Regions from separate parts of the Cellulomonas jepli genome, predicted to be linked through region 2. Evidence: riboswitches for the same ligand, from Rfam matches in the RefSeq annotation. Region 2 holds a riboswitch; each other region holds the start of a gene.
The links. Region 2 has a riboswitch for S-adenosylmethionine ahead of AB6N24_RS06710 (DUF1737 domain-containing protein). Riboswitches for the same ligand answer to the same signal wherever they lie in the genome.
Positions count from the first base shown of each region.

Region 1: it holds a riboswitch for S-adenosylmethionine, as region 2 does, so the genes downstream of both, AB6N24_RS17405 (hypothetical protein) here and AB6N24_RS06710 (DUF1737 domain-containing protein) in region 2, are expected to answer to the same signal.
Region 3: it holds a riboswitch for S-adenosylmethionine, as region 2 does, so the genes downstream of both, AB6N24_RS13575 (methylenetetrahydrofolate reductase) here and AB6N24_RS06710 (DUF1737 domain-containing protein) in region 2, are expected to answer to the same signal.

Region 1 covers NZ_JBFTER010000087.1:3,420-6,684, forward strand. The annotation lists gene AB6N24_RS17400 (hypothetical protein) at 1-725, shown strand, start outside; SAM riboswitch class IV at 924-1,025, shown strand; gene AB6N24_RS17405 (hypothetical protein) at 1,288-1,995, shown strand; gene AB6N24_RS17410 (TOMM precursor leader peptide-binding protein) at 1,985-3,214, shown strand; gene AB6N24_RS17415 (YcaO-like family protein) at 3,189-3,265, shown strand, end outside.
Region 2 covers NZ_JBFTER010000019.1:11,556-14,820, reverse strand. The annotation lists gene AB6N24_RS06715 (aminotransferase class V-fold PLP-dependent enzyme) at 1-1,350, opposite strand, end outside; SAM riboswitch class IV at 1,389-1,504, opposite strand; SAM riboswitch class I at 1,623-1,723, shown strand; gene AB6N24_RS06710 (DUF1737 domain-containing protein) at 1,728-2,027, shown strand; gene AB6N24_RS06705 (rhodanese-like domain-containing protein) at 2,024-2,449, shown strand; gene AB6N24_RS06700 (O-succinylhomoserine sulfhydrylase) at 2,446-3,265, shown strand, end outside.
Region 3 covers NZ_JBFTER010000054.1:25,368-28,632, reverse strand. The annotation lists gene AB6N24_RS13585 (DNA-3-methyladenine glycosylase I) at 1-213, shown strand, start outside; gene AB6N24_RS13580 (histidine phosphatase family protein) at 470-1,129, shown strand; SAM riboswitch class I at 1,365-1,459, shown strand; gene AB6N24_RS13575 (methylenetetrahydrofolate reductase) at 1,527-2,609, shown strand; gene metE (5-methyltetrahydropteroyltriglutamate--homocysteine S-methyltransferase) at 2,623-3,265, shown strand, end outside.

The sequences.
Region 1 (3,265 bases), on a different contig from region 2:
ACGACGCCGGCACGTCGGGGACCCGCCTGACCGCGACGAGCACCGCACCGGCGCTGTCGCTCGCGAACCCGACGGGCGCCCAGCTGCGGCTCGAGCCCTCCGACGCGACCGGCTGGACCCCGCAGGTCGGCGAGATCAAGAACACCGCGGCGGGCCCGCTCATCGGTCTGGACCGCGACGGCACCGGCGTCGAGCGCGGCTACCTCGTGACGAACCTCGACCTGCAGGACCTCGTCTCGTACCTGCCGATGATCTACGCGCCCGCGCCCAAGCGGGTGCTGGACACCCGCTCGGCCGCGGGGCGCGCGTCGATCGTCGGCCGCACCGCGGGCGCCCTCGACGCCGGCGGTCGCGTCACCGCCGGCGCGACGATCGACGTCGCGGTGGACGCCGCGACGGGGGACCTCGACGTCGCCAGCATCTTCGTCAACCTGACGGTCACGATGGGTGCCGGGCTCGGCCACGTCACCCTGTTCCCGCACGGCGTCGCTCGCCCCGACACGTCGACGATCAACTTCTACGCGAACCAGGACCTCGCCAACTTCGCGGTCACGGCCGTGGGGATGCTCGAGGGCCGGCCGACGATCCGCCTGTACGTCACGAGCACCGTGCACCTCATCCTCGACGTGACCGCGGTCTACGGCTCCTTCCCGGTCGCCACGACGGGGGCGGGTGCGGCGCGCAGCCCGCTGCTGCCCGAGCTGCGGGTCGACGGCCAGGGCTGACACCGCCGGGTCGGCGCACGGCGCCGGCCCACCCGATCCACCCGACCCCGGGCGCGTCGACGCGCCCGGGGTCGCTTCGTCGTGCCCGGTTCACCGCGCGTGACCGTGGACAGGCAGTCCAGCACCTGAGCATCCCCGCGAAGCGGTCGACCGCTCACGTGGTGCTGTTCTCCGCACCACCGTCCCTGGACCGAGGTAGGTCATGAGCTCCTGCGCGCAGCCTCGGCTGGCGCAACGGCAACCCTCCGCACGGCGGGGTGCCCCGGGCAAGGACCTGGTCGTGGACCCCGACCGCACCTTGAGGAAGCCCGTCGGTCGTTGACCCGCGTGGTGCCCGGGAGAAGCATGGGACCACCACCTGCACCGGCGCACCGCGGCCCCCACGGGCCGACCCGGAGCCTCCGCAGGCGCGACCCGCACACGACCGTGTGCCCGGGGGCTCCGGCGAGACGCCGCGAGCCTCACGCACCGCGCCCCGCGACCCGCCGAGCACGTCATCCGGCCCGCCGCCCGCACGGCGCACCGACCCCGCAGGCGCGTGGATCTCGGAGGGGGAACCACCATGGCAGCCGTCGACACCGTCCAGCACCTCGGAACCGAGCACGGGTACCGGTTCTTCGAGAGCGTCCTCGAGAAGTCCGACGACGCCCGCACCCTGCACGGCGAGCTCACCGCGCTCGGGCTCGAGGCGCAGCCGGAGCGCACCCAGCTGTTCTCCGTGTTCAGCCCGGACAGCCTGCAGTCCATCGCCATCTCGGTCACGCCGTTCAGCAGCAAGGACCAGACCCAGGAGGGCGGGCTGAGCGTGTCCGAGGGTGGGCACGCGCAGGCCGTCGTCGTCGACATCAAGGACCGCACCACGATCGCCGCGTTCGAGCACCTGGCTCTGCAGGACGGCCAGGTGGTCCGCTCGAAGCACGACACCGAGGAGCTGACCCGGGGCCGCGAGGGCGGCAAGGGCCGTGCGTCGGACGGGTACATCCGCGAGCTCGCGGAGCGCGTGGGCAAGGTGCCGGCCGGCCGCCACCTCGTCGAGATCGAGGCCCGTCAGGTGCGATCGCTCGCGAGCGTCTCCTACAACACGCTGCTCGGCGACGACTTCTCCCAGTCGGTGCACGACAAGGAGGAGATCACCGCGCTCCAGGGCAGCACACGGCTCGTCGCCGAGATCGGGCTGTTCGTGCTGTTCCGCACGTCGGGGTCGGCGTGCTGCAGCTGCTCGTGCTCGTGCTGGGGATCGAGCAGCTGCAGCTGCAGCTATGCCGGCTGAGGACGGGGACCGCCCGGTGCGCGCGGACGACCGGCTGCGCGTGCCGGAGCGGTTCACGGTCGTCCCGGCGCCCGACGGGTCGTTCCGCCTGCACTCGCTGACCTTCTCGCTCGAGCTGCGCGGCGGCCGGGGGGACCTGCTCGGGCGCCTGCTCGCGCTGCTCGACCGCGAGCGCTACTGGGCCGAGGTGCTCGCGGCGTTCGAACCGGACGACCGTCCCCGGGTGACCGCGGAGGTCGACGCGCTGCTCGAGCGGGGCGCGCTCGAGGTCGTGCACGACGTGCCCGGGCTGACCGCGGCCGAGCGCCGGCGCCTCGCACCGCAGATCGCGTTCTTCTCCCACTTCGTCGCACCGGAGCGGGAGGGCGCGGCGGACGACGGGACGGGCGAGGTGCTCCCGCGGTCCGGCGAGGAGTACCAGCTCCTGCTGGCCCGGAGCACCGTCGTGGTCGTCGGGCTCGGGGCCACCGGCTCCGCGGTCGTGCGGGCGCTCGCGGTCGCGGGCGTCGGGCGGGTCGTCGTGTGCGACCCCGGCACGGTCGATGCCGGGGACCGGGCCTCGGACGGGCTGCTCGGTGGGGCGCCCGTGGGCGAGCCCCGCGCGGCGGTCGTGCGGCGGCGTGTCGAGGACCTCGGGACCGGGACGTCGGTCGAGCCGGCCGACCGGCCCGGGGACGTCGACGGGTGGGTCCGGCTGCTCGACGGCGCGGGGTGCGCGGCGCTCGCGGAGGACTCCGCCGACCCGCGCACCTACGAGCTGGTCAACGAGGCGGCGCTCGTCACGGGTACCCCGTGGTCGAGCGCGCGCCCGGCCGGCTTCGAGGTCCACGTGGGCCCGACGGTGCTCCCGCACGAGACCGCGTGCTGGACGTGCTTCGAGCTCCGTCGCCGCAGCAACGTCCCGGACCTCGCCGAGCTCGACCTCGTGGACCGGCACTCGCGGGTCGCCGGACTACGGCCGGAGCACCTGCTCGTGAGCCCGGCGGCGGCGCTCCTCGCGCTCGAGGTCGTCAAGGTCGTGACGCTGTTCACGGCGCCTGCGTCCTACGCGCACCTGCTGAGCCTGAGCCTCGTGAGCGGGACGACGCGGCTCCACCCGGTGCTGCGCGTCCCGCGGTGCCCCGCCTGTGGGCGCCCGGCGCAGGCCCGGCCGACCATCCACGTGTGGCAGCGCAGCGCGGGGGAGGACGCCCGTGACCGGGACGCTGTCGCACGCTGAGCCGCTCCCCGAGCCGGCCGTCGAGCCCGCACGCGCCCGTGCCGTGCGCGC
Region 2 (3,265 bases):
GCCGTCGAGGCCGTGCAGCGGGATGAGCGGGCGGGTGTCCTGCGCGACGACCCAGCAGCCGTCCTGCACCGCGTACCGCGTGCCCGGGCCCTCGGCGAGGTACGCCGCGACCCCGGCGACGAGCCGGTCGACGGCCTCGGACGGCGTGCCCACGCCGACCGACGCGCGGATGGCGCCGTCCGCCGCACCGAGGCGCTGGAGCAGGGGGTGGGCGCAGAACCGCCCGTCGCGCACGCCGATCCCGTGCTCGGCGGCGAGGTAGGCGGCGACGAGGCCCGGGTCGTGCTCGCCGACCGTGAACGTCACGACCCCGACGGGCTCGCCGGAGTCGGGCCAGATGCGCACGACCCGCACCCCGTCGAGCGCAGCGAGGCCGTCGACGAGCCGGGCGCGCAGCGCGGCCTCGTGCTCCTCGAGCGCACCGGCGGGGAGCCCCGCGAGCACCTCGCACGCCTCGGCCAGCGCGATCGCGCCGACCACGTTCGGCGACCCGGCCTCGTGCCGCGCGGGCGCGGGCTGCCAGATCGTGCGGTCCGCGCGCACGTCCCGCACCGCGCCGCCGCCCGCGAGGTACGGCTCGCCCGCGTCGAGCCAGTCGCGCCGGCCCACGAGCGCACCCGCACCGAACGGCGCGTACGTCTTGTGCCCCGAGAACGCGACGTAGTCGGCCCCGGTCGCGGCGAGGTCGAACCCGCGGTGCGGGACGAGCTGCGCGCCGTCGACCACGACCCGCGCACCGGCGGCGTGGGCCAGGCGCACCACCTCGTCGAGCGGCAGCGCCTCGCCCGTGACGTTCGACGCGCCGGTGAGCGCGACGAGCGCGTGCGGCTGCGCGGCGAGCTCGCGGGCCAGCACGTCGAGCGTCTCGGCGACCGTCCCGGCGATCGGCACGACGGTCGACGCGCGGTCCGGGCCCTGGCCCCACGGCAGCAGGTTCGCGTGGTGCTCGACGTCCAGCACGAGCACCCGGCCCGGGGTCCCGTCGGCGCCCGGCGGGACGACGCCCGCGAGCAGGTTGAGGGCGTCGGTCGTGTTCCGGGTGATGATCGCGACGTCGTCCGCGCGGGCCCCGACGAACCGGGCGATCGTCTGCCGGGACGCCTCGTACAGCGCGGTCGACACCTGCGAGAGGTAGCCGGCGCCGCGGTGCACGGACGCGTAGAGCGGCAGGACCTCGGTGACGCGCGCCGCGACGGCCTCGAGCGCGGGGGCGCTCGCCGCGTAGTCGAGGTTGGCGTAGGTGCGGCTCGTGCCGTCGAGCAGGGGCACCTGGGTCCCACCCCCGACGACGGGCAGGAGCCCGTCGAGCGGCGTCGTCGCACAGGCGGTGGCCTCGGTGATCACGGACATGGTGCTCCTCGACAGGTCGGTGGGGACCCGTGGTGAGGACCCCGCGCTTGCCGTCCGCCGATCGGCGGCACGGCCAGGTCGTCACCCGGGGCACCCCACCGCGGAGGAGGGTTGCCGGCCAGCAAGCCGGGGCTTCGTGCTGGCACTCATGACCTGCGTCGAGAATCCCCGGGAGAGCCCGTCGGTGTCAACGGGTGGGCACGGCGTCTCGCATGCCGGACCGCGTGGGGTCGAGGCTTGGACGGCGGCCGGACGTGAGCCTACGATCGCCGTCACCATCCAGAGCGGCCGAGAGATCTGGCTCGACGACGCCGCAGCAACCCGCAGGCACGACGTGCCTGGAGCAGGGTGCTACCGCCAGGACCGATGGAGGCGACATGAGCGACGCACCCGACCCGACGACCGGGACCGGCGGCACCGGCACGCCCGACCCCGCCCCGGACGCCGGCACCCCCGAGCCCGAGCGCCTGCGCTACCGGCTCCTGACCGGGCCCGACGACCGCACGTTCTGCGAGCGCATCAGCGCCGCGCTCGACGAGGGCTACGTGCTGCACGGCGGCCCCGCGGCGACGTTCGACGGGACCCGGGTGATCGTCGCGCAGGCGGTCGTCCTGCCCGACCCCGTCCCCACGTCCGGCCCGGTCCCCGTGCCGCGCGCCCAGGTCCTCCCCGCGTGAGCGCCGGCGGCTACGCGGGTGACCTGACCCCGCAGCAGGCGTGGGAGCTGCTGGAGCACGACGAGCGCGCGCTGCTCGTCGACGTCCGCACCGACGGCGAGTGGGCGACGATCGGCGTCCCCGACACGTCCACCACCGGTCGCCCCGCGGCGTTCGTCGAGTGGGTCGACGGCACCGGCCGGCCCAACCCGGCGTTCGTCGACGAGCTGGACGCGAGCGGCCTCGCACCCGGCGACGAACGGCCCGTGGTGTTCCTGTGCCGCTCGGGCGTCCGCTCGGTCGGCGCCGCGAAGCTCGCCACCGCCGCCGGGCTCGGCCCCGCGTACAACGTGCTCGACGGCTTCGAGGGCGGCGTCGGCCCGGACGGGCAGCGCGGGGCGACCGGCTGGCGCGCCGCCGGCCTGCCCTGGCGGCAGCGGTGAGCGCCCGCCGCACGCCCGGACCGTTCGACTGGGACGACCGCTCCGTCGACCGCAGCACGCTGCGCCCCGACACGCTCGCGGTGCGCGGCGGGCTCGTGCGCACCGAGTTCGGCGAGACGTCCGAGGCGCTGTTCCTGACCCAGGGGTACGTGTACGGGTCGGCCGGCGAGGCCGAGTCGGCGTTCGCCGGCGACGTCGACCGGTTCCTCTACTCGCGCTACTCCAACCCGACGGTCTCGACGTTCGAGGAGCGCCTGCGCCTGCTCGACGGCGCCGAGGCCGCGTACGCCACCGCGACCGGCATGTCCGCGGTCTTCACGGCCCTCGCCGCGCTCGTGCGCTCCGGCTCGCGCGTCGTCGCCTCCCGCGCGCTGTTCGGGTCGACCGTCGTGATCCTCGACGACATCCTCGCGAAGTGGGGCGTGACCACCGAGTACGTCGACGGGCACGTGCTCGCGCAGTGGGAGGAGGCGCTCGCGACCCCGGCCGACGTCGTGTTCTTCGAGACGCCGTCCAACCCGATGCAGGACCTCGTCGACATCGCGGCCGTCAGCCGCCTCGCGCACGACGCCGGCGCCGTCGTGGTCGTCGACAACGTGTTCGCGACCCCCGTCCTGTCCCGGCCGCTCGAGCACGGCGCCGACGTGCTCGTCTACTCCGCGACCAAGCACATCGACGGCCAGGGCCGGGTGCTCGGCGGGGCCATCCTCGGGTCCGAGGAGTACGTGCACGGCCCGGTGCAGACGCTGATCCGCAACACCGGCCCCTCGCTCAGCCCGTTCAACGCGTGGGTCCTGCTCAAGGGCCTCGAGACGC
Region 3 (3,265 bases), on a different contig from region 2:
TTCGCCCCGGCCGACGCCGTCGCCGGGTCGCGCCAGCGCCCCGCGACCTGGAGCGACGTGCCCGCGCAGACCGACGAGTCCAAGGCGCTGGCCCGCGAGCTCAAGCGCCTGGGCTTCCGGTTCCTCGGCCCGACGACCGTGTACGCGGCGATGCAGGCGTGCGGCCTGGTCGACGACCACCTCGCGGGCTGCCCGGTCGTCGCGGGGCGCTGAGCGAGGTCAGCCACGGCCACGGGAGCGCGGCGCGCGGTAGGCGGCGCGCGGCACTGGGCACGTGGCACGTGGCACGTGGCACGTGGGACGTCGCACGTCGGACGTCGGACGCGAGCCGCGTCGTCGTTGGTCGTTGGTGGTTGCCCGCTGGCCGCTGGCCGCTGGCACATCGTCGCCTGTTCGTCACGCCGGCGTCGTCCGCCCGACACACGTGCTCCCTAGCGTCGGACCGACAACGAGAGAGAGCGGGGCACCGATGACCCTCACGCTGACGCTCGTCCGCCACGGGCGCACCTACTTCAACGCACGCCGGATCATGCAGGGACGCTGCGACTCGCCGCTCACGCGGGACGGTCGTGCGGGCGTCCGCACGACCGCCCGGCACCTCGCCGGCACGCCGTTCACCGCAGCGTGGTCCTCGCCCTCGGGGCGGGCCGTCGCGACCGCCGTCGAGCTGCTCCGCCACCACCCCGACGTCCGCCTGCGCACCGACCCCGGGCTGCTCGAGTACAGCTTCGGCATCTACGAGCGGAAGCACGAGGGCGTGCTCGACGACGTCGTCGCGTGGCCCGAGCTCGTCACGGAGGTCCTCGCGGGCCGCCACCCCGGGCTGCCGGGCGGCGAGCCCGGTGCGGAGTTCATGCACCGGACCCGGGACGTGTTCGCGCGGATCGCCGCCCAGCACGGCGACGGCGGGCACGTGCTCGTCGTCGGGCACGGGCTCGCGCTCGGCGCCTACCTGGCGACGGTCGACGAGGTGGGTCTCGTGCCGCTGCCGAACGCGTCCGTCTCGACGGTCGAGGTGGAGCCCGACGGCGCGGCGCGGCTGACGAGCGTCGCCGTCGACGTCGCCGGACAGGGGCACATCGCGGCCCGCCCGATGCGCACGCCGACCCCGGTGGCCTCGATCGCCTGACCCGGAGCCGCACGACCTGGACCGGCCCACCGGGCACCCCCTGGCCTGCACGTCGCCCGTCCCGCACCTCGCCCGACCCGCACCTCGCCCGACCCGCACGGCCCCCGAGCCAGCCGCACGCCCCCTCGTCGCGTCCCGGGCGCTCGCCGTCGCGGGCGTACCTCCGAGCGTGGACGGCCTCATCTCGGTTGGTGAGAGGCATTGCTCAGCATGCGGGACCAGCCCTATGCTCGGCTCACCATCCAGAGCGGCCGAGAGTCCTGGCTCGTCGACGCCGCAGCAACCCCCCTCTCACGAGGGTGTGGGTGCTTCCGCCAGGTTCGATGGAGTTGACGATGACGTGCACGTCCCCGTGTCCGCGACCCTCCCGGGCGGCCACCCCGCGACGGACCGCCTCATGAGCGCCCCCGTGACCGACGCCGCGCCCGACGCACCCCCCGTCCCGCGCGACGCCCCGACCGGCGACTCCCTGCGCACGGCCCCGGGTGCGCGCGACGTGCTCGCGCCGGTCGACCGGCCGACGGTCTCGTTCGAGCTGTTCCCGCCCCGCAACCCGGACGCCGCCCCGAAGCTGTGGGCGACGATCCAGGCGCTCGGCGAGACCCGCCCCGACTTCGTCTCCGTGACCTACGGGGCAGCGGGCAAGACGCGCACCACCACGCGCGGGCTCGTCCGCCGCCTGCTGCGCGAGACGTCGCTCAACCCGATCGCGCACCTGACGTGCGTCGGGACCTCGCGCGCCGAGGTCACCGCGGTCGTCGAGGAGTTCCTCGACGAGGGTGTCCGGTCGTTCCTCGCGCTGCGCGGGGACCCGCCCGCCGACCAGGCCGACTGGCGCCCGCACCCCGACGGCCTCGAGACCGCGAGCGAGCTCGTCGCGCTGCTCCGCGAGATCGAGGAGCGTCGGTGCCGGCAGAGCCTCGCGCAGAAGGTCCGCGCGACCGTGCGTCCCCTGTCGATCGCCGTCGCCGCGTTCCCGCGCGGCAACGCGGGCACGGGCAGCACGCGCGCGCAGGACGTCGCGGCGCTGCTCGCCAAGCAGGAGGCCGGGGCCGACTTCGCGATCACGCAGGTCTTCTACGACGCGGGCAGCTATCTCGAGCTCGTCGCCGAGGCGCGTGAGGCCGGCGTCACGATCCCGATCATCCCCGGCATCATCCCGACGACCGACCCCGCCCGGCTCCTGCGGGTCGAGGCGCTCACCGGCGTCCCGGTCCCCCGGCCGCTGCTCGAGCGGCTCGGCTCGGTCGACGACGACGCCGAGCGGCACCGGGTCGGCATCCGCGCGAGCGTCGACCTCGTGAACGCCGTGCTCGACGGCGGCGCCCCGGGCGTCCACGTCTACACCTACAACACCCACCACGCCGCGCTGGACCTGCTCGAGGGTGCACACCTCGGCGGCGGAGCTCCGACAGCTCCCGACCGGACCCCCAGGCCGCAGGCCGGCTCACCCAGCCCCGTCCCCGCCCCCACGAACTGATCGAGGACCCACGATGACGAGCACCACCCCCGCGTCCGCGCTGCCCGAGTTCCCCGCCGGGACGATCCTCGGCTACCCGCGCATCGGTCCCCGCCGCGAGCTCAAGAAGGCCATCGAGGCGTTCTGGGCCGGCAAGACGTCCGCCGAGGAGGTCGAGGCGGTCGCCGCCGACCTGCGCAAGCGCACCCGCACGCACCTCGCCGGCCTGGGCCTGCGCACCGACGTGCCCGCGATCCCGAGCGCGTTCTCGTTCTACGACCAGGTGCTCGACGCGACGAACCTCGTGGGCGCCGTCCCGGCCCGCTTCGCCGACCTCGTCGACGCCGAGGGTCGCCTCGACCTCGCGGGCTACTCGACGGTCGCCCGCGGCCGCGGCGAGGACCTGCCCCTCGAGATGACCAAGTGGTTCGACACGAACTACCACTACCTCGTCCCGGAGATCGGTCCGGAGACGGAGTTCCGCTACGCGAGCGACCGCACGGTCCGCGAGTTCGTCGAGGGCCTCGCCGACGGCGTCCTGACGCGCCCGGTCCTCGTCGGCCCGGTGACGTACCTCGCCCTCGCGAAGCCGACCGAGACCGCGCCCGAGGGCTTCACGCCGCTCGACCGCCTCGCGGACCTTCTGCCCGTGTACGCGACGGTGCTGCGCGAGCTCG